2 regions of the Yersinia mollaretii ATCC 43969 genome follow, and region 2 is predicted to be linked to the other one. Evidence: riboswitches for the same ligand, from Rfam matches in the RefSeq annotation. Region 2 holds a riboswitch; the other holds the start of a gene.

Region 1 (15,245 bases), 1.9 Mb from region 2:
GAGTACCTTTTATCCGTTGAGCGATGGCCCTTCCATTCAGAACCACCGGATCACTAAGACCTACTTTCGTACCTGCTCGAGCCGTCACTCTCGCAGTCAAGCTAGCTTATGCCTTTGCACTAACCTCACGATGTCCGACCGTGATTAGCTAACCTTCGTGCTCCTCCGTTACTCTTTGGGAGGAGACCGCCCCAGTCAAACTACCCACCAGACACTGTCCTCACCCCAGATTATGGGGCCGAGTTAGAACATCAAACATTAAAGGGTGGTATTTCAAGGTTGGCTCCATGCAGACTGGCGTCCACACTTCGATGCCTCCCACCTATCCTACACATCAAGGCTCAATGTTCAGTGTCAAGCTATAGTAAAGGTTCACGGGGTCTTTCCGTCTTGCCGCGGGTACACTGCATCTTCACAGCGAGTTCAATTTCACTGAGTCTCGGGTGGAGACAGCCTGGCCATCATTACGCCATTCGTGCAGGTCGGAACTTACCCGACAAGGAATTTCGCTACCTTAGGACCGTTATAGTTACGGCCGCCGTTTACTGGGGCTTCGATCAAGAGCTTCGCCTTGCGGCTGACCCCATCAATTAACCTTCCAGCACCGGGCAGGCGTCACACCGTATACGTCCACTTTCGTGTTTGCACAGTGCTGTGTTTTTATTAAACAGTTGCAGCCAGCTGGTATCTGCGACTGGCTTCGGCGCCGAGAGCAAGTCTCTTTACCTAATGCCAGCGTGCCTTCTCCCGAAGTTACGGCACCATTTTGCCTAGTTCCTTCACCCGAGTTCTCTCAAGCGCCTGAGTATTCTCTACCTGACCACCTGTGTCGGTTTGGGGTACGATTCAATGTTACCTGATGCTTAGAGGCTTTTCCTGGAAGCTTGGCATCAACTACTTCTGCACCGTAGTGCATCGTCATCACACCTCAGCGTTGATAAGCAACCGGATTTACCAAGTCGCTCCGCCTACATGCTTAAACCGGGACAACCGTCGCCCGGCTAGCCTAGCCTTCTCCGTCCCCCCTTCGCAGTAACACCAAGTACAGGAATATTAACCTGTTTCCCATCGACTACGCTTTTCAGCCTCGCCTTAGGGGTCGACTCACCCTGCCCCGATTAACGTTGGACAGGAACCCTTGGTCTTCCGGCGTGCGGGTTTTTCACCCGCATTATCGTTACTTATGTCAGCATTCGCACTTCTGATACCTCCAGCAGCCCTCACAGGCCACCTTCAACGGCTTACAGAACGCTCCCCTACCCAACAACGCCTAAGCGTCGCTGCCGCAGCTTCGGTGCATGGTTTAGCCCCGTTACATCTTCCGCGCAGGCCGACTCGACCAGTGAGCTATTACGCTTTCTTTAAATGATGGCTGCTTCTAAGCCAACATCCTGGCTGTCTATGCCTTCCCACATCGTTTCCCACTTAACCATGACTTTGGGACCTTAGCTGGCGGTCTGGGTTGTTTCCCTCTTCACGACGGACGTTAGCACCCGCCGTGTGTCTCCCGTGATAACATTCTTCGGTATTCGGAGTTTGCATCGGTTTGGTAAGTCGGGATGACCCCCTAGCCGAAACAGTGCTCTACCCCCGAAGATGAGTTCACGAGGCGCTACCTAAATAGCTTTCGGGGAGAACCAGCTATCTCCCGGTTTGATTGGCCTTTCACCCCCAGCCACAAGTCATCCGCTAATTTTTCAACATTAGTCGGTTCGGTCCTCCAGTTAGTGTTACCCAACCTTCAACCTGCCCATGGCTAGATCACCGGGTTTCGGGTCTATACCTTGCAACTAGACGCCCAGTTAAGACTCGGTTTCCCTACGGCTCCCCTATTCGGTTAACCTTGCTACAAAATATAAGTCGCTGACCCATTATACAAAAGGTACGCAGTCACACCACGAAGGTGCTCCCACTGCTTGTACGTACACGGTTTCAGGTTCTATTTCACTCCCCTCGCCGGGGTTCTTTTCGCCTTTCCCTCACGGTACTGGTTCACTATCGGTCAGTCAGGAGTATTTAGCCTTGGAGGATGGTCCCCCCATATTCAGACAGGATGTCACGTGTCCCGCCCTACTCATCGAGTTCACAGAAGGTGTATTTTTGTGTACGGGACTATCACCCTGTACCGTGCGACTTTCCAGACGCTTCCACTAACACACAAACTGATTCAGACTCTGGGCTCTTCCCCGTTCGCTCGCCGCTACTGGGGGAATCTCGGTTGATTTCTTTTCCTCGGGGTACTTAGATGTTTCAGTTCCCCCGGTTCGCCTTGCATGGCTATGTATTCACCATGCAATAGTGCAACGAATTGCACTGGGTTTCCCCATTCGGGTATCGTCGGTTGTAACGGTTCATATCACCTTACCGACGCTTATCGCAGATTAGCACGCCCTTCATCGCCTCTGACTGCCTAGGCATCCACCGTGTACGCTTAGTCGCTTAACCTCACAACCCGAAGGTGTTTCTGTGCTCAAAGTGGTTGCGCGTTCACAAATGCGGTGTTGTTCCGTGCGCGCAATCCTCATGAACGTTAAGTTCACTCCGGTTGCTGTGCGCGGTACGCCTTGCCTTTGCGTCGCTCACTCACTTTTTGACATCGAAAACCTGTCGCATTGCGATTATTTGAGAGACTCTAATACAGGTTACTTCTTATCTCAGTACTGCTACGGAGAGATAAGTTTCAGCTGTATTGTTTCAATTTTCAGCTTGTTCCAGATTGTTAAAGAGCAATATTTCACAACCCACTGTGTCTTGCGACCGCAGTACGTTTTGAAATAGTTTTTTATATGGTGGAGCTAAGCGGGATCGAACCGCTGACCTCCTGCGTGCAAGGCAGGCGCTCTCCCAGCTGAGCTATAGCCCCATATAAAAAGCAAATCACCTTATTGCTGCAACTCAACAGGGAATGGTGAGTTGGTGGGTCTGAGTGGACTTGAACCACCGACCTCACCCTTATCAGGGGTGCGCTCTAACCACCTGAGCTACAGACCCAACAAGGTACTAAAGCCCGACTAATTTCTCAGTCCGGCCTTATTTGCTCGTTACTTTCTATCAGACAATCTGTGTGGACACTGCGCAATGCGTATCGTTAGGTAAGGAGGTGATCCAACCGCAGGTTCCCCTACGGTTACCTTGTTACGACTTCACCCCAGTCATGAATCACAAAGTGGTAAGCGCCCTCCCGAAGGTTAAGCTACCTACTTCTTTTGCAACCCACTCCCATGGTGTGACGGGCGGTGTGTACAAGGCCCGGGAACGTATTCACCGTAGCATTCTGATCTACGATTACTAGCGATTCCGACTTCATGGAGTCGAGTTGCAGACTCCAATCCGGACTACGACAGACTTTATGTGGTCCGCTGGCTCTCGCGAGTTCGCTTCACTTTGTATCTGCCATTGTAGCACGTGTGTAGCCCTACTCGTAAGGGCCATGATGACTTGACGTCATCCCCACCTTCCTCCGGTTTGTCACCGGCAGTCTCCCTTGAGTTCCCACCATTACGTGCTGGCAACAAAGGATAAGGGTTGCGCTCGTTGCGGGACTTAACCCAACATTTCACAACACGAGCTGACGACAGCCATGCAGCACCTGTCTCACAGTTCCCGAAGGCACCGAAGCATCTCTGCTAAGTTCTGTGGATGTCAAGAGTAGGTAAGGTTCTTCGCGTTGCATCGAATTAAACCACATGCTCCACCGCTTGTGCGGGCCCCCGTCAATTCATTTGAGTTTTAACCTTGCGGCCGTACTCCCCAGGCGGTCGACTTAACGCGTTAGCTCCGGAAGCCACGCCTCAAGGGCACAACCTCCAAGTCGACATCGTTTACAGCGTGGACTACCAGGGTATCTAATCCTGTTTGCTCCCCACGCTTTCGCACCTGAGCGTCAGTCTTTGTCCAGGGGGCCGCCTTCGCCACCGGTATTCCTCCAGATCTCTACGCATTTCACCGCTACACCTGGAATTCTACCCCCCTCTACAAGACTCTAGCTTGCCAGTTTCAAATGCAGTTCCCACGTTAAGCGCGGGGATTTCACATCTGACTTAACAAACCGCCTGCGTGCGCTTTACGCCCAGTAATTCCGATTAACGCTTGCACCCTCCGTATTACCGCGGCTGCTGGCACGGAGTTAGCCGGTGCTTCTTCTGCGAGTAACGTCAATCAATCGTGCTATTAACACGACTGCCTTCCTCCTCGCTGAAAGTGCTTTACAACCCGAAGGCCTTCTTCACACACGCGGCATGGCTGCATCAGGCTTGCGCCCATTGTGCAATATTCCCCACTGCTGCCTCCCGTAGGAGTCTGGACCGTGTCTCAGTTCCAGTGTGGCTGGTCATCCTCTCAGACCAGCTAGGGATCGTCGCCTAGGTGAGCCATTACCTCACCTACTAGCTAATCCCATCTGGGCACATCCGATGGCGTGAGGCCCGAAGGTCCCCCACTTTGCTCTTGCGAGGTCATGCGGTATTAGCTACCGTTTCCAGTAGTTATCCCCCTCCATCAGGCAGTTTCCCAGACATTACTCACCCGTCCGCCGCTCGCCGGCAAAGTAGCAAGCTACTTTCCGCTGCCGCTCGACTTGCATGTGTTAGGCCTGCCGCCAGCGTTCAATCTGAGCCATGATCAAACTCTTCAATTTAAGATTTGTTTGATTTGCTACTAATGAAAGTAGCGATGCTCAAAGATTACTTTCTGCAAATATGCATTCGAACCGAAGTTCAAATGTGTACTGCTTTGGTCACTCTTCAAGACTTTGATATTGCTTCTGCCTGCCGAAACAGGCTTCGATATCGTCTTGCGAGTGCCCACACAGATTGTCTGATAAATTGTTAAAGAGCGTTCGTTACCCGTTTGCCTTGCGGCGAATCTTACGGTAACGCGGGAGGCAGATAATACGCTTTCCCGCTGAAGAGTCAAGGTTTTATTTGGTTTCTTTCGAACTCAAACGTCTTCTTTTCTCTTCCTGACCCGGCGAAGTGTGTTTCGTTGTTCCCGGTCAGTGGAGGCGCATTATAGGGAGTTCCTGACAGGCTGCAACCCCTAATTTGAAAAAACTTTTCAACCGCTGTTTCTTTAGTCAAAACGCCGTTAAATTGGCAGTTTTTGCAGCGTTGGGAAGCCATAACCCTGTAAAACGGGCAATAAAGCGTCAGTGTCCACGTTCAGCGCCATGCAATACGCCATGTTTTCATCTTGAGAAGAAACCACATTTTCCTGAGAAGAGATCAGCCAAGCGGTGCGGCGAGCAATTGCGGCTCCGGAATCGACCATGCGGGTGCCTTCCGGCAAGACTTGCGCTAACTCTTCTGTTAATAGAGGGAAATGAGTGCAACCCAATACGATGGTGTCGGGTGGTTCACGCATTGCCAACCATGGATGAAGGATTTTCTTTAATGCTTCGACTGGAACGACGCCACCGTGCAACTTGGTTTCTGCCAGTTCCACCAGCTCAGATGAACCCAATAGCTCAATTTTGCAATCTGTGGCAAAGCGCGCAATGAGGTCCAGAGTATAAGAGGCATGAACGGTACCGCGAGTCGCCAGTAAGCCAACAACCCCATTGCGGGTGAGCCGCACCGCAGGTTTGATAGCCGGAACCACGCCAACGACCGGGAAGGCGAAGCGCTCACGTAAGGCAGGAAGAGAGACAGTGCTGGCGGTGTTACATGCAATGACCACAATCGCCAGTGGGTGGCGTTGTTGTACGGCGGTGACAATATCCAAGACACGTTCAACGATGAATTCGCCGGACTTCTCTCCATAAGGGAAGGCAACGTTGTCGAAAGCATAGATATAGTGGAGATCCGGCAGTAACTGCCGAATCTCTTGATAGACAGACAGCCCGCCAACACCTGAGTCGAAAATCAGCGCTGTCGGGCGAGGAGCCGTATTAGCCTTAGAAGTTATAGCTTCCTGTGAGGTAATACTCTCGTCCAGCGGTTTTATAGCCATAAGCCGTTTCGTAATCTTTATCAAACAGGTTAGCAATTCTACCACGAACTGTTAGATGAGAAGTAACGGGATAAGCAATCGACGTGTCTACTGTGCTGTAACTCGGCAATTCACGCTGAGTAACACTATATAGAGAGGTGTTATTGTCGTAGCGCTTGCCGTAATACTGGTAAGAGATATCTATATCAAAATTGAACATTGTCCAGTCCAACTGATACTTGGCTTGATGTTTAGAGCGGCGGGCTAAGACTTCGTTATTGAGATCATTGCGCGGGTCAATATATTGCAATGTGACCTGATGGGTGAAGATGCCCGTATCGAGGTTGCCGGTCCACTCCAGACCTTTAATTGTTGCGGAGTTAACATTGTAATACTGCCCAATGCCGGTCATTGGGTCAGAGTCGTAGTCGATTAGGTTTTCAATTTTGTTGTGATAAGCAGACAAACGCCAGTCAAGCGGCCCGGTCACCCCTTCTAACCCAGCTTCCCATTGGCGAGACTCCTCTGGCTTAAGGTTGCTGTTTGACTCAATCGGAGGACTGAAGCGCTGTGCGCCATACTGTTGACCTAATGACGGTGCCAGGAAACCTGTGCCGTAAGATAAGGTTACGCGATAGTCAGGGACGAATTCCCAGCCCGCCGCCGTTTGCCATGTCTCATGCCAACCAAATTGCTCATCTTTGTCTGCACGGCCAGAGGCTTCTAGCGTCACAGAATCAAATTTCTGCTGCCCGCTGAGATATAAGCCGGTGTTATCCCGCTTATACGAGTCAGAAATCGTGGTGTTGGATGAGGTCAAACGTTGCTGCTGCCAGTCAATCCCTGCGCTCAGGGTCGCACTTTCGAAGCTATAGGTGTTGCCCCATTGCAGATTACGCTGTTCCATATCATCCAGCGTGGTCGCCACCCCATAGCGGCCATATTGGCTGCTGTAGTTATAATCTTTATATTTCTGGTAGCTAGCAATTAATTGGGAGGAGTAAGCGCCCGCTGCATAGCGCAGGCCGGTATCATAAGTGTGGTTGTATAACCGCTCTTTATCACCACTGTATTCAGGGAGGTAAGGTGTGCTGCCGACATCGTAATCCGTGCTGTTGGTATATCCGTAACCTCGCACAAATCCGGAGAAGGCTTGGTTGAACTGATGATCCAGCCCTGCCCAGAAATTTTTATTGCGGAAGCCGTCGCGGTCACTGTCTACCGAGTAATTTGATCCCGGTTTGATATTAAAGCCGTTCGTGGTTTGATACCCCCCGGCGACCGTCGCCAATGTATCGCCAAAGCGCTGACGGACACTGCCATCATATTGCTGATAGCCTTTGGAACCGACACCCGCATTAATCTGTGCCCCCTCTTTATCTGATTGCGTAATCACGTTAATGACGCCGCCAATCGCACCGGACCCATACACCGCAGAGCGCGGCCCACGAATATATTCAACGCGTTGTACCAAGGAGATCGGTATTTGATTGAAGTCAACGCTGTTGACGATACCCGTACGCGCAAGGGGAATCCCATCAACCAACACCAGTACATGCCGGGCTTCGGTGCCACGGATATAGAGAGAAGAGCCTTGTCCTAAACCACCAAATTGCGAGATATCCACGCCCGGTAATCGGCGCATCACTTCATTGAGGCTTTTGGCCTGCCAGCGATCGATATCATCCCGAGTCACGACGTCAGTGGGGGCTAACACAGTGGAAACGGGCTGTTTAAAACGGCTGGCCGTCACCACCATTTCGTCATTATTACCGGTGGTGGAGTTGCCCTGCGCCCAGCCAGAAAATGCCGTCACAGAGAGTGCCGTGAGCAGCGTGTATTTTTTTATTGTGATTGTATTTTTAGTGATCATTAGGAAAGCATCCAAACTCAAATAGCGGATGCCGCAGTGCCATGGTCGGTAGTACGCGACGACCACGAATATTGCGACGTAATACCGGCAGGTCTTCGGGCTTGGGATCTCTGAGAACAGAGCGGGCGATGACTTCCCATCCTTGCGGACAGTGTCTGGTTGAAACCTATCGCCGTAACTTCCCCTTACCGCTGCGCGTCAGCTCCGGATTTACACCGGATTCCCTTTTAACTCTTAGGTGTTTAAGTACAGCTTGAGGCCGGACCGCAATGTTACGATTAAGTAAAATGGATGTCTAGACTTCCATTACTGTAACAAGGGATAATGACGACAAAACTGGACATCAGAACCACTTTCCCTACAATCCGCAGGAATAACCCTCTTTTATTATGCCCAGACGAGAAGAAACATGACTCCCAACATCCTGCCGACTGACGGCTATGAAAACCAATTGGCGGAGAAATCTGCCCGTCTTCAGGCCATGATGTTGCCGTTTCAGGCCCCCGCGCCGGAAATATTCCGCTCTCCGGCTGAGCACTACCGGATGCGCGCGGAGTTCCGTGTTTGGCACGATGAGGACGATCTGTATCACATCATGTTTGACCAACAGACCAAGCAGCGTATTCGGGTCGAGCAATTCCCGGTAGCCAGTCTGTTAATCAATCGCCTAATGAGCGCCCTGATGACCGCCATCCGGGCCGAGCCAATCTTGCGCCGTAAGCTGTTCCAGATTGATTATTTATCGACGCTGAGCGGTAAACTGATCGCCTCTTTGCTGTATCACCGCCCATTAGATGAAGAGTGGCAGCAGAAGGCGCGGGAATTACGTGATCAGTTGCGCGAGCAAGGTTTTGATCTGCAATTGATTGGGCGGGCATCGAAAACCAAAATCATGCTGGATCACGACTACATTGATGAAGTGTTGCCGGTCGCCGGTCGCGAGATGATTTATCGTCAGGTTGAGAATAGCTTCACCCAACCGAATGCGGCGGTGAATATTCATATGTTGGAGTGGGCGATTGATGTCACCCAACAGGCGAGTGGGGATTTACTGGAGCTGTATTGCGGTAATGGTAACTTCTCATTGGCACTGGCGCGTAATTTTGATCGCGTGCTGGCAACGGAAATCGCCAAACCGTCAGTAGCGGCGGCGCAATACAATATTGCCGCGAATAATATCGATAACGTGCAGATCATTCGGATGTCGGCGGAAGAGTTCACTCAGGCCATGCAGGGTGCTCGTGAGTTTAATCGCCTGAAGGGCATTGATTTGAGCAGCTATAACTGTGAGACGATTTTTGTCGATCCGCCGCGCAGTGGGCTGGATGACGAAACCGTCAAGCTGGTGCAGGCTTATCCGCGCATCCTTTATATCTCTTGCAACCCAGAGACGCTGTGCGCCAATCTGGAACAGTTGCAGCACACTCATAAAATCAGCCGATTAGCACTCTTCGATCAGTTCCCGTACACCCATCATATGGAGTGTGGAGTGTGGCTGGAAAAGCGGGAGTGACGGCTCGCTTGAATTACAGATAACGACTTGAATTGCAGATAAATAAAAGGGCAACGCTATGTTGCCCTGAAGTTATTGACAGAGTGCCAGCGGCGGAGAGAACAGGCGGATCGTAAAGACGCCGTAAACCCCTCCATGGGGGCTCGAGCCGCGCCCTCCCTGGCGCGGACGCTTTACTCTTCCGACTGTCCTCACCGTTCCAGATCGAGTCATCTCCTCTAGAAAGCTACTGTGTCTGTTGGTTATCGCTATTATCCGATTCCAGTTCTTCGTTCGCTTGCGCCGATTTACGCGCTTTCAGCTTGAACAAGATCCAGAACACCAGCGCCACGCTAAGAATAGAGGGAACAAAGTTCGAACCAATCGCCGGATGCTCAACTCGCACAATCGCGCTGTAGAGCAAAATGCCCAGCAAGAAACAGGCTGAAGCCAGCACTGGCAAGCCCTGTGGCATGGCAAAATTGAGGTAGCGTTGGTGCAGACAATAAACCGCCAATATTAATGCCAGCAGCGGAAAAATTGAAAAAGGGACGAACGCGCTAAAGAGTGCGTTAAATGAACCATTTACGGCCAACCCTGTTATCAACGCCAGTAGCAGAGTGCCGATTTCACGGCGAGGCTGTTTTTCAGCGTGAGACGGTTTTTCAGAGTAAGACTGCTTTTCAGCGTGAGACGGTTTCTCTGGATTCATTGGCGTTTCAGGATCAGCGTGTTTTTCTGGGTTAGAGTGTTCCATCATTTTCCTTTCCTTATGACGTGCGGGAAACGGCGAGCTTCTCCTGCTCGCGACGATACCAATAATAAGCGCCCTTGGAGATCATCCGCAGTTGCAAGACCAAGCGTTCTTCTAACTGTCGCCGCTGTTCAATATCCACGTCCAGCACTTCTGCACCGGCACTGAAGACAATTGTGACCATGGCCTCAGCTTGCGCTTCGGTGAAGCTGCGCGGCATGTGATTTTCCAGCTCAAGGTAATCGGCCAGCTCGGCAATAAAATGCTGAATTTCACGCGCAACCGCTGCACGGAAAGCCGCAGAGGTGCCGGAACGCTCCCGCAGCAATAAGCGGAAAGCATTGGGGTTATTGCCGATAAATTCCATAAATGTAGAAACTGACGTGCGGATAACACTGCCGCCCTTGGCAATTCGCTGGCGTGCCTGACGCATCAGTTGGCGTAACATCAGGCCGCTTTCATCGACCATCGTCAAGCCAAGCTCGTCAACATCACGGAAATGCCGATAAAAAGAAGTCGGCGCAATGCCAGCTTCACGAGAGACCTCCCGCAAACTTAAGCTGGCAAAACTCCGCTCAGCACTTAGCTGACTGAACGCCGCTTCGATAAGGGAACGACGAGTCCGCTCTTTTTGTTGTGCTCTGACGCCCATAATCGTGCCCAAGGGATATCCAAATTCTCAATCTAAGACATATAGTCAGCAATATACCAAACTTTATAGTAACAACCGTTATACAAACGCATCATCCCAAGACGGAATTGCTGCTTTACAGCATCCATCACAATGATTTACCCATTGTTGATTGGGTTATACCGGGAATGATGTTAATATCTCGTTGTAATTTTGTATAATAATAGGTCTCTCCTACATGCAACAGCACTTCCATTTTGATGCCATTGTGATTGGCTCGGGTCCTGGCGGTGAAGGTGCCGCTATGGGGTTGGTCAAGCAAGGCGCCCGCGTTGCCGTGATTGAGCGGTACAATAATGTGGGCGGTGGATGTACCCATTGGGGCACCATCCCGTCCAAAGCATTGCGCCACGCCGTTAGCCGTATTATCGAATTCAACCAAAACCCACTCTACAGCGACAATGCCCGAACCATCAGCTCCTCTTTCGCTGATATTTTAAGCCATGCGGATCGCGTGATTAACCAGCAAACCCGTATGCGCCAAGGCTTTTACGATCGCAACCACTGCCAGATGTTCTCCGGCGATGCCAGCTTCATTGATGCCAATACAATCAATGTCCGTTATGCCGATGGCACCAACGATACACTGCGCGCCGATAATATCGTCATTGCGACCGGTTCACGCCCCTATCGCCCGGCAGGCGTTGATTTCACCCATGAACGTATTTATGACAGTGATACTATTTTGCAGCTCAGCCATGAGCCACAACACGTCATTATTTATGGCGCGGGGGTGATTGGCTGTGAATATGCGTCAATCTTCCGTGGCCTGAGTGTCAAAGTGGATTTGATTAATACCCGTGACCGCTTGCTGGCTTTCCTTGATCAGGAGATGTCAGATGCCCTCTCTTACCACTTCTGGAATAACGGCGTGGTTATCCGCCACAACGAAGAGTTTGAGCAGATTGAAGGGACGGTTGATGGGGTTATCGTTCATTTGAAATCAGGCAAGAAAGTCAAAGCGGACTGTTTGTTGTACGCCAATGGCCGCACGGGGAATACCAGCGGCTTAGGGCTGGAAAAAATTGGTTTGGAAGCGGATAGCCGTGGCCTGCTGAAGGTCAACAGCATGTACCAGACCGCGCTACCCCATGTGTATGCCGTCGGCGACGTGATTGGTTATCCGAGTCTGGCCTCTGCGGCCTATGATCAGGGGCGGATTGCCGCACAAGCAATGATCAAAGGTGAAGCCAATGTTCACTTGATCGAAGATATCCCGACTGGCATTTATACCATTCCTGAGATCAGTTCTGTCGGTAAAACCGAGCAGGATCTGACCGCAATGAAAGTGCCTTACGAGGTGGGCCGGGCGCAGTTTAAACACTTGGCGCGCGCACAAATTGTTGGGATGAATACCGGCAGCTTGAAAATCCTATTCCATCGGGAGACCAAACAGATCCTCGGCATTCACTGCTTTGGTGAACGCGCGGCTGAGATTATCCACATTGGACAGGCCATCATGGAGCAAAAAGGCGAAGGTAATACCATCGAGTATTTCGTCAATACTACCTTCAACTATCCCACCATGGCTGAAGCCTATCGTGTGGCGGCGCTCAATGGTTTAAACCGCCTGTTTTAGTTCTTCGCTCATGCGTGGTTGCATGTGCTCACGTATCGCCTCGGCAAGTTGCTCATAGCGGCCACGTAATGGGGAGCCGGGGCGGTAGACCAAAGCAATGGTGCGCTTGGGGACGGGCTTGTAGCATTCCAGATAGCATACGCCGTCACGCTTTCTTTCATTCGGCACCGCCAATGAAGGCAACAGCGTGATGCCGCTGCCTGCGGCGACCATGTTGCGCAAGGTCTCTAAACTGGTGGCACGGAAATGCGTGTCCTCTTCAGCGCCCGCTTGGAAGCAAAAACCCATCGCCTGATCGCGCAAACAGTGACCATCTTCCAGCATCAGCAATTTCTCGCCAGCCAGTTCATGCATCTGCACTCGATCACGATCTGCCCACGGATGATCGGCGTAAATCGCCAGTTGCATGGGTTCGTCAAACAGCGGAACTTCAATAAACGCCTCAGTCTCTTTGACCAGTGCCAGAATGGCACAATCCAGCTTGCCACTGTCTAGCTGGGCTAGCAGGTTTTGGGTCTGCGCTTCATGCAGATACATTTCCAGTTTTGGGAATGCTTGATGCAGCGTAGGAATGATTTGCGGCAACAGATAAGGCCCGACAGTAGGAATCAGCCCGATATGCAGCGGGCCAGACATGCTTTCGCCCTGTAAACTGGCCATCTCTTTCAGTACTTTGACTTCCCGTAGTACCGTTCTGGCCTGCTCCACCAGCAATAATCCGGCCTGCGTAAACAGAACCTTACGGCTGGTGCGCTCTAATAGCATCACACCCAACTCATCTTCCAGTTTACGGATTTGGCCGCTTAACGTGGGTTGGCTGACATGACAAGAGTCGGCAGCACGCCGGAAATGCCTGAATTCAGCCAGCGCCACCAAGTATTCTAGATCTCGAATATTCATCGATACTCCGTTTTATGATAGCCATTGACGATAGATAAGATAGCAACCAGTGATTAGAACTATCAAGCGATAAAATGAATAATGTGTCCCAACGAAGAATGACTTCAAAAAATTTAAATATTTCAGTTTCCAATTAAGGAGTTACACATGTTCGCAAGCCAAGAAGGGAAAAAAGTCCCACAGGTTACTTTCCATACCCGTCAGGGCGACCAGTGGATTGATGTCACCACCGACGAGCTATTCAACAACAAAACGGTGATTGTGTTTTCACTGCCGGGTGCGTTTACTCCGACCTGCTCTTCCAGCCATCTGCCACGTTATAACGAGCTGGCCAGTGTGTTTAAACAGCACGGTGTTGATAGCATTCTCTGTGTGTCCGTCAATGACACTTTCGTGATGAATGCTTGGAAAGCGGATCAGAGTGCTGAAAATATTACCTTTATTCCAGACGGCAACGGTGAATTCACCAAAGGCATGAATATGCTGGTTGAGAAGGCGGATCTGGGCTTCGGGCCACGTTCATGGCGTTACTCCATGCTAGTACGTAATGGCGTGGTTGAGAAAATGTTTGTGGAACCCAACAAGCCGGGCGACCCGTTTGAAGTCTCTGACGCCGACACCATGCTGAAATATCTGGCACCTGATTTTAAAGTACAGGAATCTGTTTCTGTCTTTACCAAACCGGGCTGCCCATTCTGCGCCAAAGCGAAACAAATGCTGCAAGAGCGCGGCATTCAATATGAAGAGATCGTGCTGGGCAAAGATGCAACCACTGTCAGTCTGCGCGCCGTCACTGGCCGTGGCACTGTACCGCAAGTCTTTATCGGCGGACGACACATCGGTGGCAGTGATGATTTAGAGAATTACCTGTCTGCCTAATAACATCAATAAAAATGAAGATAAAGTGAAGTAATTTGGTAGGCTTCGGCCTACCCTTTTTTTCTATTTATTAAATTTTCTATTTTGCTGTTCTTGCTGTTTTCCCTGTTAGGAGTAGACATGAAAACCTTAAACGTTGATGTCGCCGTGATCGGCGGTGGCACGGCTGGACTTGGCGCTTATCGCGCTGCCAAACTATCGACCCCAAGTGTGGTGATGATTGAAGGTGGCGAGTACGGCACCACCTGCGCACGCGTCGGTTGCATGCCATCCAAACTGTTGATTGCGGCAGCTGATGCAGTGCATCACATTGAACAAGCCCCCGGATTCGGTATTCATCCGCAAGGCGAAACCCTGATTAATGGCCGTGAAGTGATGGATCGCGTTAAGCGTGAACGCGACCGTTTTGTCGGCTTCGTACTGGAAGGCGTCGATAACATTCCGGCGGCAGATAAAATTCAGGGCTATGCTCGCTTTATAGATGACAACACCCTGCAAGTGGATGATCACACGCGCATTGTTGCGCAGCGCATCGTGATCGCCACCGGCTCCCGTCCCACTTGGCCCGCCGTCTGGAATGAGCTAGGTGAGCGACTGATTGTGAATGATGATGTGTTTGACTGGGATGATTTACCCGAATCTGTCGCTGTTTTCGGCCCCGGCGTTATCGGGCTGGAGCTGGGTCAAGCACTGCACCGATTGGGAGTTCAGGTAAAAGTGTTCGGTGTGGGCGGGGGTGTTGGCCCGCTGACGGATAGCATTGTGCGCAATTACGCCGCGAAAACGCTGGGTGAAGAGTTCTATCTTGATCCGGATGTGAAAGTTGAAGTGATGCAGCGGGAAGGGGATAAAGTCTTTATTCGTTATCTGGATAAAGCCGATAAGCCGCAAGAGATGATGGTGGATTATGTTTTAGCCGCCACGGGTCGGCGTCCTAATGTTGATAAGCTGGGTTTGGAAAACACCTCGCTGGTGCTTGATGAGCGCGGCGTCCCCCCAGCCGACAAGCTGACGATGCAAACCAGTGTGCCACATATCTTTATTGCCGGTGATGCCAGTAACCAATTGCCATTACTGCATGAAGCGAGCGATCAGGCTCGTATTGCTGGAGTGAATGCCGGAGGGTTCCCAGAAGTGGTGCCCGGCTTA
Region 2 (15,245 bases):
TCGCCGAGCCAGCTATCGAGCAAGAAAGCCACAAACCACGCGGCGAGGGTCATAGCCGACTCCGAGCCGCGCTCAGCCAGCCATTGAGTAAACCGGGGCGTTGGGCGAAGTGGATATGCAGGTAGCTGGCTTGGGTGTTCGCCACTTGATAGCCGCTTTGCCAGCGCTGGAGGGCGACACCATCGCGCCACTTGCTGCTATCAAAGGCGGGCGTCAGTGCGCTGGTAAAATCGGAATAGTGGAATTCATGACCGCGCAGAGTCTCGCCTTGGGCCGCCAATAGGGTGTCGCGGCGAGCCTCGGCCTGACAGTAACCAAAGCGGGTCAGCCGTTTTCCCATCCGGCTTTCGCCGGACAAAATCCCCACCATCGAATGGCGCTGCCCCTGTTCATCAGTTAAACCGTCGCCGAGATACATCAAGCCGCCACACTCGGCATACAGAGGGATCTGTTGGCGGTGAGCCTGCTGTAACGCCGCGCGCATGGCAGTATTGGCGGCCAGCTTAGCGGCGTGGATCTCGGGGTAGCCGCCGCCCAGATAGATCATCTGGCAAGCGGGCAACTGGCGGTCATGCAGCGGGCTAAAACGTTGGATGCGCACTCCAGCTTGCTCGAGCAGATCCAGATTGTCGGGATAGTAGAAATTGAAGGCTTCATCTTCGGCGAGGGCCAGTGTCAGGCCATCGGCCAATGTATGGGGAGGTAACTCAGGTGGGGTGCCTGCGGGCAGTGCGGCACAGTGGGTCAGCGCCAGTAGCCGATCGAGATCAAGGGTCGCCTCAATCTGCTGTGCCAGTCGCTGCCAGCACGGATCACTGTCCGGCGGCTTGCCCGCCCCACTCCGCTCGGGTGCCGGAATCAACCCCAAATGGCGCGATGGCAACGCCACCTCTTCCATCACTGGCAAACGGCCCAAGACCGGAATGCCGCAATAGTGCTCAATGGCGTGGCGCAATAGCTGATAGTGAGAGTCAGAGTTGACGCGGTTAACAATCACCCCAGCAATCACCAGCTTGGGGTCAAACTGGCAGAAACCCATGACGGTGGCGGCGACCGAGGTCGAGACCGCCTTGCCATCCACCAGCAAAATCACCGGACAGCCCAGTTGCTTCGCCATCGCGGCACTGCTGCAATAATCGGGGTCGATGCCGTAACCGTCGTACAGCCCCATCACCCCCTCAATCACCGCCACATCGGCATGGCGCATATGCTGGTTATACAGCCCATTGAGGGTGGTGGGGGGCAACATAAAGGCATCGAGATTGCGTGAGGTCACGCCGCTGACGGCGGTATGCCAGCCAGTGTCGAGGTAATCTGGCCCCACTTTAAATGGCTGCACCGACAGCCCTCGGGCCATCAAGGCACGCAGAATGCCCAGCGTCACGGTGGTTTTGCCGCATCCGCTGCCTGTTCCGGCGATAATAAAGGCGTGTTTGCCTGACCGTTGCATAAAAAATCCCGCCATTTCAAGCGGGATAGCAGTGTCAAAAAGGTGCGTCTACGCAACGTCACCGCTGCGCGCATCTGATGACAACCCGCTTCCCACCGAAGGAGTTGAATATCTTTTACCGATCTGGCTGGTCTTCTGGCTTAGCGTCATTCTCCCCCGCACCTTCCCAATCCGATGGATCAGTGGTAACAGCGGGTTCGTCAGCATCACAGCAGCGGGGGCTGCGGGGGATTGTCACCCCCTTCCCAGTTATGCTTTAGCGCATAACATGACCCTATCAGTAACTACAAATACTTAAAACAGTAGATTCTGTTATTTAATTTATTATTTCGTTATCTAATTTATCTCTTTATTTACACTGTTATAACAGCGCGATTATTCATGGGCATTTTATTAGCCTGCCATAAAATTAATATACGCCTTTCCGTTCAGAAAAAATGGTGAATTTCATTTTTTGGTGATCCTTTTCTGGCATCAAAACAACAAAAAATTGCCGTCTGACTTTAGAAAAACAATCAATAACAACCAGTTACTGTAAATAAAGCCATTCTAAGGATAACAAAATATTGTCATTAATTATTTTGAATAGTTAATTTTTAGCTTATTTGTTAAATAGAAAACGAAAGCACAGGGCGCAATTGAATAATATTAACTCAATCACAGTTATTCCATTTCGCTGCGTTCAGAAGAGAGTGAGCGAAATACCTGCGGTGTAACGTTATAGGTCTGGCGGAACACTTTGCAAAAATAACTGGTTTGCGAAAAACCCAGATTCTTGGCAATACTGGCAATACTCCAATCGCTGTGTTGCAGCATCTCTCTGGCATTGGCCATCCGTTGCTGGTTCACCCAAGCATTAAACCCGATGCCCTGATATTTTTTGAATAATTTGCTGAAATAGTAGGGGCTGAGATAGACCTTACTCGCCACATCCTCTAGCCGCAGCTCTTCTGACAGATGGGTATCGATGTAGCGTAAGACTTTCTTCATTTTGCTATCGTGCGGATGAACAGGCCGTACCTTGCCCGGCTCTTTGCTGCCCATATTGTCATTAATGACCACGAAGTTGAGGTGTTTTTTTAAGCAATTCTCAACAATCAGCTTCAGCAGATCCGCCGAGGCGATCACCCGCGAAAAATCCATTATTGGCACATTGTGGAACTCATCCATCAGGGCCGGATTCTGTTTCCAGTGGTTATCAATATTCAAAATATCAATCAGATAAACATCAGAGTGCAACCGCACCTGACCGCATAACACAAACCCCACCAGATGGCCGGCAATCACCAGCGGAATAGAGAAGTCCGTCAGCCCAGCGTGACAGCGATAAATACAAGGTTCATTGGATTTTGAGGCTTCAAGACCGCCACAACGATCACTCATTCGACAGCGAAGGTGGTTCACTGGGTCTTGACGCATTAATTGACAAAATGGCGTGAAATTAAATAAGTCGGAAATCTCTTCGCCGTGAATATTGACCACCACTACGGCCAACCCCGTTGCCTGAGCAAAGTCCTGCGCGATTTTATTGATGAGCTCTGAGTTTAGAGAACTGGCAGAAATCATGATAAAACCTCTCAGTTAATTATAATTTATTGTTATTACGTTTTTGTTTGTTGCCACAAATCATCCCTGTTATGTTTAATGTGTTAACGCATTGTTATATTTTCATTCCCGTTAGCAAGATAAAAACCTATTTCCCTGTGAAGGTTTACTCTCTGGAAAAATGAAGATAAATAACAATCCACCTTACCAGAGTCATCGTCAACAGGGGACAATAATCAACCCATTAACCAGAACAGATCACGAAATTTCCTCATCCTGTTTCACCGTTTCAAGATGAGGAAATTCGCGTTAACCGCCAGACAACTAATTAGCGGCTTCTTCATCCTCTAATTTACAGGTATTGCACGCCAGATTTTTGCCAATGAAGAAACGATAGACCGCCGCGCCCAGACAAGCGCCAATAATAGGAGCCACGATAGGGATGATGAAATAGGGAATATCGCGGCCACCGGTCATGGAAATTTTTCCCCACCCGGCAAAGAAAGTAAATAATTTAGGACCGAAGTCACGTGCTGGATTCATGGCAAAGCCGGTTAACGGGCCGGTAGATGCCCCAATGACCGCCACCAGAATACCAATTAACAATGGCCCTAATGCGCCACGCGGCACACCATTGCCATCATCGGTCAACGCCATAATCAGCCCCATCAGAATCGAGGTGATGATGATTTCAACAAATGCGGCCTGCCAAACACTGATAGCCGGTGATGGGAAGGTACTGAAAATACTGGCTAATTGCAGACTTTCCAAGCTGCCGCGCACCATCTGATGTGCCGTTTCAAAATCAGTAAATAAGTTGTGATACAGCATATAGGAGAGTGCCGCGCCACCAAACGCCCCCGCCACTTGGGCGATAGAGTAAGGGATCACTTTGCGGCCGGGGAAACAAGCAAATAGCCACAGCGCAATGGTAATCGCGGGGTTAAGGTGAGCGCCGGAAATCCCTGCGGTCAGATAAACGGCCAATGAAATCCCCAACCCCCACACGATACAGATTTCCCATAAACCAAAACTGGCCCCCGCCACTTTCAGTGCCGCCAGACAACTAATACCAAAAAACAGAAATAGCCCAGTACCAAGAAATTCTGCAATACACTGAGCCTTGAGTGAGTCGTTCATAGAGTTACCCTGCTTGTGATTATTATGATCAATCTACCCAAAAGTAGATGAAGTAGTGCACGGCCCTTGACTCAGCCACTATAAAGAGGCGCAAAATGAAAGTGTTGTCGTGATTCGTGATTCATTAAACAAAAACTAGACTTTCGATAACACATTCTTGCCATTGCTGCCGCCAAAATTAGCGTTAACCCCATGCAAACAGAGACTTTTAGGTTTTATTCAGCCATATGACTTTCTTGCTCTTTATTCTTTCCGTTATTGTTATCAGGCTCGCACTTTTACCTTTAATACACCGCCAGCTCTCCCATTATATTTATATTGACCTCCATCCCCTCTATTACTGGGCAGGCGCGCGATTATCAAAATAAATAACAACTGTCACCTACTTAATTTAAATTTTGAATAGTCAATGACCAGTTATTACCCTAATAAATAATGAGAATCCCCATAAAAAACACGCCACTAGCGCATTGTGATGACAATATTTTGTTATTGGGTCGCTAACCATTCCCGCCAGTAAATTCAATACAGCCATTCTTTTTCATTGCTTGTTTGTATATTCGTTCTCAGCACGAACCTGACAACGTTATTACTGAATATAACAACATTATTTTTGAACATGATATTTGTCGAGGTACTTATGCAACAAGAAGCACTAGGAATGGTGGAAACCAAAGGGTTGACCGCAGCTATTGAGGCGGCTGACACCATGGTGAAATCGGCCAATGTGACATTGGTGGGCTACGAAAAAATCGGCTCGGGCTTGGTCACCGTCATCGTCCGGGGTGATGTCGGGGCAGTGAAAGCGGCTACCGATGCAGGGGCTAGCGCGGCCGCTAAAGTGGGCGAAGTGAAATCAACTCATGTGATTCCGCGCCCACATACCGATGTCGAGGCTTTTTTACCGAAGGGCCGTCTACCTAAGGGAAGTCACGAATGAAAAGCAATGACCTGGTCGACCAAATCATGGCGCAGGTGATAGCGAAAGTCAGTGAACACGCTCCGGCGTCTTCTACGCAACCCTCCCATAAACAACGAGATACGGCTATGGCTGAGAAAACGTGCAGTTTAACGGAATTTGTTGGAACCGCGATCGGTGACACGGTCGGTCTGGTTATCGCCAACGTCGATAGCGCCCTGCTAGACGCAATGAAGCTGGAAAAACGCTACCGCTCGATCGGCATTTTGGGCGCGCGTACTGGCGCAGGCCCACACATTATGGCAGCCGATGAAGCAGTCAAAGCCACCAATACCGAAGTGGTCAGCATTGAGTTACCCCGCGACACCAAAGGCGGTGCCGGTCATGGTTCACTGATTATCTTCGGCGGTGATGATGTGTCTGATGTCAAACGCGCCGTCGAAGTGGCACTGAAAGAGTTGGACCGGACCTTCGGCGACGTTTACGCCAATGAAGCGGGCCACATTGAGCTGCAATACAGCGCCCGCGCCAGTCATGCCTTAGAGAAAGCCTTCGGCGCACCACTGGGTCGCTCTTGCGGCGTGATTGTGGGTGCTCCGGCGTCAATTGGGGTGCTGATGGCCGATACTGCTGTGAAATCCGCCAATGTTGACGTGGTGGCTTACAGCTCTCCGGCACAGGGCACCAGCTTCAGTAACGAAGTGATTCTGGTTATCTCCGGCGACTCTGGCGCAGTCCGTCAGGCAGTCATCTCTGCCCGTGAGATCGGCAAAACGGTCTTAGGAACCTTGGGTTCTGAACCGAAAAACGACCGCCCTTCTTATATCTGACGCCACAGTGAGGCTGTTTCATGAAATCGAAAAGATTTGAAGCGTTGGCGAAACGCCCGGTTAATCAGGACGGCTTTGTCAAAGAGTGGATCGAGGAAGGCTTTATTGCCATGGAAAGCCCGAACGATCCTAAACCCTCCATCAAGATCGTTAACGGCGTGGTGACCGAGCTGGATGGCAAACCACAGAGCAGTTTCGACCTGATCGATCACTTTATCGCCCGCTACGGCATCAATCTCGACCACGCGGAAGAGGTGATGAAGATGGATTCCATCAAGCTGGCCAATATGTTGTGTGACCCCAATGTGTCGCGCCGCACCATTGTGCCGCTGACGACCGCCATGACACCGGCCAAAATCGTCGAAGTGGTCTCCCACATGAATGTGGTGGAGATGATGATGTCGATGCAGAAAATGCGCGCACGTCGTACCCCATCACAGCAAGCTCACGTCACCAACGTCAAAGATAATCCGGTGCAGATTGCCGCCGATGCTGCCGAAGGCGCATTCCGTGGCTTCGACGAGCAGGAAACCACGGTGGCCGTAGCCCGTTATGCGCCCTTTAATGCCATCGCGCTGTTGGTCGGTTCGCAAGTCGGTCGCCCCGGTGTACTGACCCAATGTTCGCTGGAAGAAGCCACCGAGCTGAAATTAGGCATGTTGGGCCACACCTGTTACGCCGAAACCATTTCGGTCTATGGGACAGAACCGGTGTTTACCGACGGCGATGACACCCCATGGTCGAAAGGCTTCCTTGCCTCCTCCTATGCCTCACGCGGGTTAAAAATGCGCTTTACCTCTGGCTCCGGCTCTGAAGTCCAAATGGGCTACGCCGAAGGTAAATCCATGCTTTATCTGGAGGCTCGCTGTATCTACATCACCAAAGCGGCTGGGGTTCAAGGGCTGCAAAACGGCTCAGTAAGCTGCGTCGGTGTGCCTTCGGCTGTGCCATCCGGCATCCGTGCCATCTTGGCGGAGAACCTGATCTGTTCGGCGCTGGACTTAGAGTGCGCCTCCAGTAACGACCAGACCTTTACCCACTCAGATATGCGCCGTACTGCACGCCTGCTGATGCAGTTCCTGCCGGGGACTGACTTTATCTCCTCCGGTTATTCTGCGGTGCCGAACTACGACAACATGTTCGCTGGCTCCAACGAAGACGCCGAAGACTTTGACGATTACAACGTGTTACAGCGCGACCTGAAAGTGGATGGCGGCTTGCGCCCAGTGTTGGAAGCGGACGTGGTGGCGATTCGTAATAAAGCCGCGCGCGCCCTGCAAGCGGTGTTCGCCGGAATGGGGCTACCGCCCATCACTGACGAAGAGGTGATTGCGGCCACTTATGCTCACGGCTCGAAAGATATGCCGGACCGTAACATCGTCGAAGACATCAAGTTCGCTCAGGAGATCATCAGCAAAAACCGCACCGGTCTGGAAGTGGTTAAGGCCTTGGCACAAGGTGGTTTCGAAGATGTGGCGCAAGACATGCTCAACATCCAGAAAGCCAAAATTGCCGGTGACTACCTGCACACCTCGGCGATCATCAAAGGTGACAACCAAGTGCTGTCAGCGGTGAATGACGTCAATGACTACGCGGGTCCAGCTACCGGTTACCGGCTGGAAGGTGCACGTTGGGAAGAGATCAAAAACATTCCAAACGCGCTTGATCCGAATGAGCTTGGCTAAGGGGTTCACGAGATGGTCGATATTAACGAAAAACTGTTACGCCAAATTATCGAAGGCGTATTGCAGGAAATGCAGGGAGACAACAATACCGTCTCCTTTAAGCCAGTGTCCCAGCCTGCGACGGCGGCAACGGCCGTGGCCGCCGGGGATTTCCTCACCGAAGTGGGTGAAGCCCGCCCCGGCAGCAATCAGGATGAGGTGATCATTGCGGTCGGCCCAGCATTTGGTCTGTCGCAAACCGCCAATATCGTCGGCATCCCGCACAAAAATATTCTGCGCGAGCTGATTGCCGGTATCGAAGAGGAGGGGATCAAGGCGCGGGTTATCCGCTGCTTCAAATCCTCCGATGTGGCGTTTGTCGCGGTGGAGGGCAACCGCCTGAGCGGTTCCGGTATCTCTATCGGCATCCAATCCAAAGGCACGATAGTCATTCATCAGCAAGGTCTGCCGCCACTCTCCAATCTGGAGCTGTTCCCGCAAGCGCCGCTGCTGACGCTGGATACCTACCGCCTGATTGGTAAAAATGCGGCGCGCTATGCCAAACGGGAGTCACCACAACCAGTACCGACCCTGAACGACCAAATGGCACGGCCAAAATATCAGGCCAAATCCGCGATTCTGCACATTAAAGAAACCAAATATGTGGTGACCGGCAAGAATCCTCAGGAACTCCGGGTGGCGCTTTAACAAAGGAAAACACAATGAATTCCGAAGCTATTGAATCCATGGTTCGCGATGTGCTGAACAAGATGAACAGCTTGCAGGGCCAGACACCTGCGGCGGCTTGTGCGGCACCCGCAGCCAGTTCGCGCAGCAATGCCAAAGTCTCAGATTATCCGCTGGCGAACAAACACCCTGATTGGGTGAAAACCGCCACCAATAAAACGCTGGATGATCTGACGCTGGCGAATGTTTTGAACGGCAGTGTCACCTCACAGGATTTGCGGATTACCCCGGAGATCCTGCGCATTCAAGCCTCGATTGCGAAAGATGCGGGCCGCCCGCTGCTGGCAATGAACTTCGAACGTGCCGCTGAGCTGACCGCCGTGCCGGATGACAAGGTGTTAGATATCTATAACGCCCTGCGCCCGTTCCGCTCAAGCAAAGAGGAGCTGAACGCCATTGCTGATGATCTGGAAAAAACCTACAAAGCGACTATCTGCGCCGCCTTCGTGCGCGAAGCTGCCGTGTTGTATGTCCAGCGCAAAAAGCTCAAAGGCGACGATTAATCAATCGTCAGCCATCTAAGGAACGGACATGCGGTATATAGCAGGCATTGACATCGGTAACTCATCAACGGAAGTGGCATTGGCACAATGTGCGGCTGACGGTCAGTTGCAGTTTGTCACCAGCGCCCTCACCGAAACCACCGGTATCAAAGGGACGCAACGCAACATTTTCGGCATCCACAAAGCGCTGGCCTTGTTGGTGGAGAAGGCCGGTATCGCGCTGGGCGATATCAGTCTGATCCGCATTAACGAAGCGACCCCGGTCATTGGTGATGTGGCGATGGAGACCATCACGGAAACCATCATCACCGAATCCACCATGATCGGCCACAACCCGAAAACCCCCGGCGGACTGGGGTTAGGGGTTGGGCTGACCATCACCCTTGATGAGCTGGTCACCCGTGACCCTGCCCAACCCTATATTCTGGTGGTGCCATCGGCAGTTGATTTTGCTGATGTCGCGACGGTGGTCAATGCAGCTAACGGCGCGGGATACCGCATTACGGCGATTATCTTGCAACGTGACGATGGCGTGCTGGTCAGCAACCGCCTCAACCACCCACTGCCTATCGTCGATGAGGTGCTGCACATTGACCGCATCCCGATGGGCATGTTGGCGGCGGTGGAGGTTGCCATGCCGGGTCAGGTGATTGAAACCCTCTCTAACCCCTATGGCATTGCCACGGTATTTGAACTCAGCGCCGAAGAGACCAAAAACATTGTCCCGGTGGCACGCGCCTTGATTGGCACACGTTCAGCGGTGGTGGTGAAAACGCCGGAAGGGGACGTAAAAGCGCGCTCTATTCCTGCGGGTCATCTGGAGCTGTTCGCCGATGGACGTACTGTGCGGGTGGATGTCGCCACGGGCAGTGAAGCCATTATGACGGCGGTGAACAGCTTCCGGCATCTGGACAATGTCAGTGGCGAAGCGGGCACCAATATCGGCGGCATGCTCGAACACGTGCGCCAAACCATGGCCGAACTGACCAACAAACCGACCAATGAGATCTTCATTCAAGACCTGCTCGCCGTTGACACGGCGGTGCCAGTCAATGTCATTGGCGGTCTGGCGGGCGAGTTCTCCCTTGAGCAAGCGGTAGGTATTGCCTCGATGGTGAAATCTGATCGCCTGCAAATGGCGCATATCGCCAGTGAGATCGAAAAAACCTTGGGTATTGATGTTCAGGTCGGGGGGGCGGAAGCCGAAGCGGCAATACTTGGCGCGCTGACCACACCCGGGACGCGGCGGCCACTCGCCATTCTCGACTTGGGGGCTGGCTCTACCGACGCCTCCATCATCAACGCGCAAGGCCAAATTGTCGCCACTCATCTGGCGGGGGCTGGCGACATGGTGACGATGATCATCGCTTCGGAACTGGATCTCCAAGACCGCTATCTGGCGGAAGATATCAAAAAGTATCCGCTCGCCAAAGTGGAGAGTCTGTTCCACCTGCGCCACGAAGATGGCAGTGTTCAGTTCTTCCCACAACCGCTTTCACCCGAGGTTTTTGCCCGACTGGTGGTAGTCAAACCGGAAGGTTTGGTGCCGCTACCGGGTGATTACGCACTGGAAAAAGTCCGCAATATCCGCCGCTCAGCTAAAGAGCGGGTGTTTGTCACCAATGCGCTTCGTGCGCTGCGCCAAGTCAGCCCAACCGGCAATATCCGCGATATCCCCTTCGTGGTGCTGGTAGGTGGCTCGTCGCTGGACTTCGAAATCCCGCAATTGGTGACCGACGCCCTCTCCCACTACAAGTTGGTGGCAGGTCGCGGCAACATCCGCGCCAGTGAAGGCCCACGCAATGCGGTCGCCACGGGCCTGATTCTGGCTTATCAGCGGGAGAGCAACTGATGAACTTCACCCAAGATGCCCCCGCCATCGTGATCAGCCTCACCACGCCCACACCGGAAGCCATTTGGCATCAAGTGTTACTGGGCATCGAGGAGGAGGGCATTCCTTGGCAGTGGCAGCACGACGATGACACTGATGCCACACAACGCGCCTGGCAAGCCGCCACCCGCTCCCCCTTATTGGTGGGGCTGGCCTGTTCTGCCGACGAAGTGGTGCTGCATTTCCGTCATCTCCCCCCCGCCAGCCCACTATTCCGGCAGGCGCGGGCGCAAGACGATGAGCAATTACGGCGGCTCGGCAACAACGCCGCCCGGTTAGTGAAAGGTTTACCGTTTAAGTGATCACACTCAAATCATAGGGCGTAATCGGTGCAGGCAGTTTGGACTCGGCCAGCGCACAGCCACCGGAGCGTACACCTGGTCTTATAAAGTCCGAGTACGTGAGGATGGCGAGCACTGCCCGGGTTCAAAATGGCAAACAAGATAGCCCTTACTTTATAACAAGGAACTCATATCTATGAACAATGCATTGGGCTTAATTGAAACCAAAGGTCTGGTCGCCGCCATCGAAGCGGCAGACGCCATGGTCAAATCGGCCAACGTACAACTGGTGGGCTACGAAAAAATTGGCTCCGGTCTGGTCACAGTGATGGTGCGCGGTGATGTCGGCGCAGTCAAAGCGGCGGTCGATGCAGGTTCTGCGGCAGCCAGTGCGGTGGGTGAATTGACCTCTAGCCATGTGATCCCACGCCCGCACAGCGACGTAGAAGCCATTTTACCGACCTCTGCCTAAGGGTGAGACGAGGAGCACAGCGTGAAAACGTCACTGGGTTTACTGGAAGTGAGTGGTCTGGCGCTGGCTATCGGCGCGGCGGATGCCATGGCAAAAGCCGCCTCCGTCACCCTGATCGGCATAGAACAAACCAAGGGTTCCGGCTGGATGTTAATCCGCCTGACGGGGGATGTGGCCTCAGTTCAGGCGGCAATCAGTACCGGTGCCGCCTTTGCCGAACAGCATCATGGGCTGGTCTCCCACGCGGTACTGGCCCGTCCGGCAGATAGCCTGATGGCCTATTGGCAGCACCCCGCCGCTGACATCACGGCCAAAGCGCCCGCTGAAGCCGAAGCCGTGATTGAAGCGGCAGAGGTGATTAGCGCCGAGGAGACAGAAGAAGCCGATGCCCCAGCCTCGGCTGACACTGCCTCTGACGATGCCCCCGACACAGCGGCGGGTAGCGATAATGTCAGCATAGACAAAGACAGCGCAGACAAAAACAGGATAGACAAAAACAGGATAGAAAGTGAGGCCCCGCCAGCTCCTCGTGTGAGCTGCAATCTCTGCCTCGACCCGGCTTGCCGACGCCATAAAGGTGAGCCTCGCTTTCGCTGCATCCACTTGGGTAAACGAGGAAAAGTCTGATGGAAAAAGCATTACTGGAACCCGTTGTCAGTAAGATCCTCGACGAAATGCGTCTTCGTCCGATCCCGCTTGGGGTTTCCAACCGACACCTGCATCTCTCGGCGCAGGACTACCAACGGCTGTTCCCTGAGCAGCCGCTCATCGAGAAAAAAACGCTGCTTCAGCCCGGCCAATATGCCGCCGAACAGACGGTGACCTTGGTCGGGCCGAAAGGCAGCCTAAAAAACGTCCGTATTCTGGGGCCATTGCGCAGCCAAAGTCAGGTGGAGATCTCCCGCACCGATGCCCGCACACTGGGGATCAATGCCCCGCTGCGCATGTCCGGCAATCTGGAGGGCACACCCGCCATTCGTCTGGTCAGCCCCTACGGCGAAGTAGAGCTGCCCCATGGGGTGATTGTGGCACTCCGGCACATTCATATGTCGCCGCTGGATGCCCTTATCTATCGGGTTAAGCACGGCGACCGGGTACAAGTGGCGATTCAGGGCAGTGGTCGTCGGATGATTATGGACGATGTGGCGATCCGTGTTTCACCGCAAATGAAACTGGAGATGCACATCGATACCGACGAGGCCAATGCCGCTGGCGCGGATGATCCTGCGGCGTTTGCGACGTTATTGATGCCACAAACTCTAACCCCACGGACATCACAACCATGAATCTGACTCAGGCGCAAACCGAACAACTGGTCAGCCAGATTGTCACGCGGTTGACCGAGCGCGAACGGCGGGTTCACGCCTTGCTGCTGCCTCAGTTGCGCGCCGGGCTTGACTCATGGGTCTTCGTCCACCATGCCACGCTGCATCTGATGCTGCCGGATTTAGCCTTTATGCACCGTCTGGCGCAGTTCGATACCCGCTGCCCAGCAGTCACGGCACTGAACGAGGCGTGGTCATGGGGCATGAAAGTGCATATCAGCTTACATCGTCAACTGCTGGCCGCCCTGCCCGCCGCCGCCCTGCGCCCCTTGCCGCTGAGTTTTAGCGACAGTCAGGGGGTCGCGGTTCGGCTGCACACAGGCAAGGTATTGAGTTATCGCGATATTGCCACGCTCGACCCCGGCTGGCTGCTGATCGATGCGCATACGCTGGTTACACCGCTGGCACAGGACACCGTATCAGCCCGTCACATTCAACTGTTAAGGCAGGAGTAAATCATGCAACTGGCCAGAGTGGTAGGTTCGGTGGTCTCAACGCAAAAATCGCCGACGCTGATTGGCAAGAAGCTGCTACTGGTGCGCCGTGTCGCCGGGGATGGCTCCTTGCCACCGGACAGTAAAACACCGGATGAAGTGGCGGTGGATTCTGTGGGCGCGGGTCAGGGAGAGCTGGTGCTGCTGGCGGGCGGCTCCAGTGCCAGACGCGTCTTTGCCGAGCCAAATGATGCCATCGATCTGGCGATTGTCGCCATCGTCGATGAGTGTTCCTACTGATGATGAATAACTTGACTGATTGAGCGGTGATTTTATGAGCATCTATACCAAAACGGGTGATGCAGGGACCACAGCCCTGTTTACCGGGCAACGGGTGAAAAAGAGCCACCCACGGGTGGAGACCTACGGCACGCTGGATGAACTTAACGCCGCGCTGAGCCTGTGCGCCCGCGTGACGCAAGGCGAAGAGAACCGTCAGCTACTTGATGCGGTACAACATCAGTTGTTCTATTTCAGCGCTGAACTGGCCAGCGAAGGTATCGAAACCCCGCCTGTTGGGCGCAACAGTATCAGCGAGCAGGATATTCAGGCGTTGGAGTTAGCGGTTGACCGCTGCATGGCGCAGTTGCCGCCAGTAAAAGGTTTTATTCTACCCGGTGATACCGAAGCGGGTAGCCGGTTGCATTTTGCCCGCACGCTGGCGCGGCGCGGTGAACGGCGGCTGATTGAGCTGGCCGAACAGGTGCCGGTGCGCCCGGTGCTGTTGCAGTATCTCAATCGCTTATCCGATTGTCTGTATGCCGTGGCCCGCGATGAAGATCAGCGCCAACGATTGCAGCAAACCGCACAAACCGTGCTGGCGCGCTATCTGGCGGCCAGCGAGGCGGCAGAGCCTACCCGCGAGTCAATAGTCACCCAGCCCGCCGGACTGGGATTTTCCGATGTCCACCAATTAGTTAAGTTGGCGGTTGAAGCCGCCATGAAATTGCAGATCGCTGTGGTGGTGGCACTGACTGACCGCCACGGCAACCTGATCATGACCTACCGTATGCCCGATACCCTGCTGGTCAGTAGCGAACTGGCACCGAAAAAAGCCTGGACCGCTGTCGCCCTGAAAACCGCCACCCATCAACTGAGCCGCGCCGTGCAACCGGGGGCTGACCTGTTCCAACTGGAAGCCAGCACCGGCGGCAAAGTGGTGAGTTTTGGTGGCGGCTACCCCCTGTGGCGTCACGGCCAACTGGTGGGCGGCTTAGGCATCAGCGGCGGTAGCGTCGAACAAGATATGCACATCGCAGAAGCCGCCATATCGGCTCTACATCTGAGGAATGAATAATGAACACCCATGATATTGAATCTCTCATTCGCACTATCCTCACCGAGCAACTGACGCCTGCGACGGCCTCTGCCGTCAGCGCCATTTTTGCCAGCGTGGATGAAGCCGTGACTGCCGCCCACAGCGCCTTTTTGCGCTATCAGCAAAGCCCGATGAAAACCCGTAGCGCCATTATCAGCGCCCTGCGTGAGCAGTTAGCCCCTCAGTTGGCGTCACTCTCTGAGCGTGGTGCCAGCGAAACCGGTATGGGCAACAAAGAAGATAAATTCCTGAAAAACAGGGCCGCGCTGGAGAATACCCCCGGCATCGAAGACCTCTCCACCACGGCTCTGACGGGCGACGGCGGTATGGTGCTGTTCGAATATTCGCCGTTCGGCGTGATTGGCTCTGTCGCCCCCAGCACTAACCCCACCGAAACCATTATCAATAACAGCATCAGCATGTTAGCCGCGGGTAATGCGGTCTATTTTAGCCCGCACCCCGGCGCTAAAGCCGTCTCACTGGATCTGATTGCCCAAATTGAAGCGATCATTTTCAACCGTTGCGGCATCCGCAATTTGGTGGTGACGGTGCAAGAACCGAGCTTTGAGGCCACCCAACAGATGATGGCCCACGACAAAATCGCTCTACTGGCGATCACCGGTGGGCCAGCCATTGTGGCGATGGGCATGAAGAGCGGCAAAAAAG

The links. Region 2 has a riboswitch for cobalamin ahead of HRD69_RS13180 (cobyrinic acid a,c-diamide synthase CobB). Riboswitches for the same ligand answer to the same signal wherever they lie in the genome.
Positions count from the first base shown of each region.
Region 1: linked by a shared signal. The riboswitch ahead of btuB (TonB-dependent vitamin B12 receptor BtuB) and the one ahead of HRD69_RS13180 (cobyrinic acid a,c-diamide synthase CobB) in region 2 are both predicted to bind cobalamin.

Region 1 covers NZ_CP054043.1:1,047,663-1,062,907, forward strand. The annotation lists rRNA gene HRD69_RS04610 (23S ribosomal RNA) at 1-2,445, opposite strand, end outside; tRNA gene HRD69_RS04615 (tRNA-Ala) at 2,788-2,863, opposite strand; tRNA gene HRD69_RS04620 (tRNA-Ile) at 2,915-2,991, opposite strand; rRNA gene HRD69_RS04625 (16S ribosomal RNA) at 3,094-4,636, opposite strand; gene murI (glutamate racemase) at 5,086-5,949, opposite strand; gene btuB (TonB-dependent vitamin B12 receptor BtuB) at 5,894-7,801, opposite strand; cobalamin riboswitch at 7,871-8,080, opposite strand; gene trmA (tRNA (uridine(54)-C5)-methyltransferase TrmA) at 8,211-9,314, shown strand; partial or broken gene HRD69_RS20770 (gluconate 5-dehydrogenase) at 9,386-9,451, opposite strand; gene HRD69_RS04645 (YijD family membrane protein) at 9,541-10,005, opposite strand; gene fabR (HTH-type transcriptional repressor FabR) at 10,064-10,699, opposite strand; gene sthA (Si-specific NAD(P)(+) transhydrogenase) at 10,917-12,317, shown strand; gene oxyR (DNA-binding transcriptional regulator OxyR) at 12,300-13,217, opposite strand; gene HRD69_RS04665 (glutathione peroxidase) at 13,365-14,096, shown strand; gene HRD69_RS04670 (dihydrolipoyl dehydrogenase) at 14,217-15,245, shown strand, end outside.
Region 2 covers NZ_CP054043.1:2,976,174-2,991,418, reverse strand. The annotation lists gene cbiB (adenosylcobinamide-phosphate synthase CbiB) at 1-53, opposite strand, end outside; gene HRD69_RS13180 (cobyrinic acid a,c-diamide synthase CobB) at 50-1,450, opposite strand; cobalamin riboswitch at 1,559-1,742, opposite strand; gene pocR (transcriptional regulator PocR) at 2,114-3,016, opposite strand; gene pduF (propanediol diffusion facilitator PduF) at 3,320-4,135, opposite strand; gene pduA (propanediol utilization microcompartment protein PduA) at 4,776-5,075, shown strand; gene pduB (propanediol utilization microcompartment protein PduB) at 5,072-5,884, shown strand; gene pduC (propanediol dehydratase large subunit PduC) at 5,905-7,569, shown strand; gene HRD69_RS13150 (propanediol/glycerol family dehydratase medium subunit) at 7,582-8,256, shown strand; gene pduE (propanediol dehydratase small subunit PduE) at 8,271-8,798, shown strand; gene HRD69_RS13140 (diol dehydratase reactivase subunit alpha) at 8,827-10,650, shown strand; gene HRD69_RS13135 (glycerol dehydratase reactivase beta/small subunit family protein) at 10,650-10,991, shown strand; gene pduJ (propanediol utilization microcompartment protein PduJ) at 11,167-11,442, shown strand; gene HRD69_RS13125 (BMC domain-containing protein) at 11,464-12,069, shown strand; gene HRD69_RS13120 (phosphate propanoyltransferase) at 12,069-12,728, shown strand; gene pduM (microcompartment protein PduM) at 12,725-13,222, shown strand; gene HRD69_RS13110 (EutN/CcmL family microcompartment protein) at 13,226-13,501, shown strand; gene HRD69_RS13105 (cob(I)yrinic acid a,c-diamide adenosyltransferase) at 13,536-14,558, shown strand; gene HRD69_RS13100 (aldehyde dehydrogenase family protein) at 14,558-15,245, shown strand, end outside.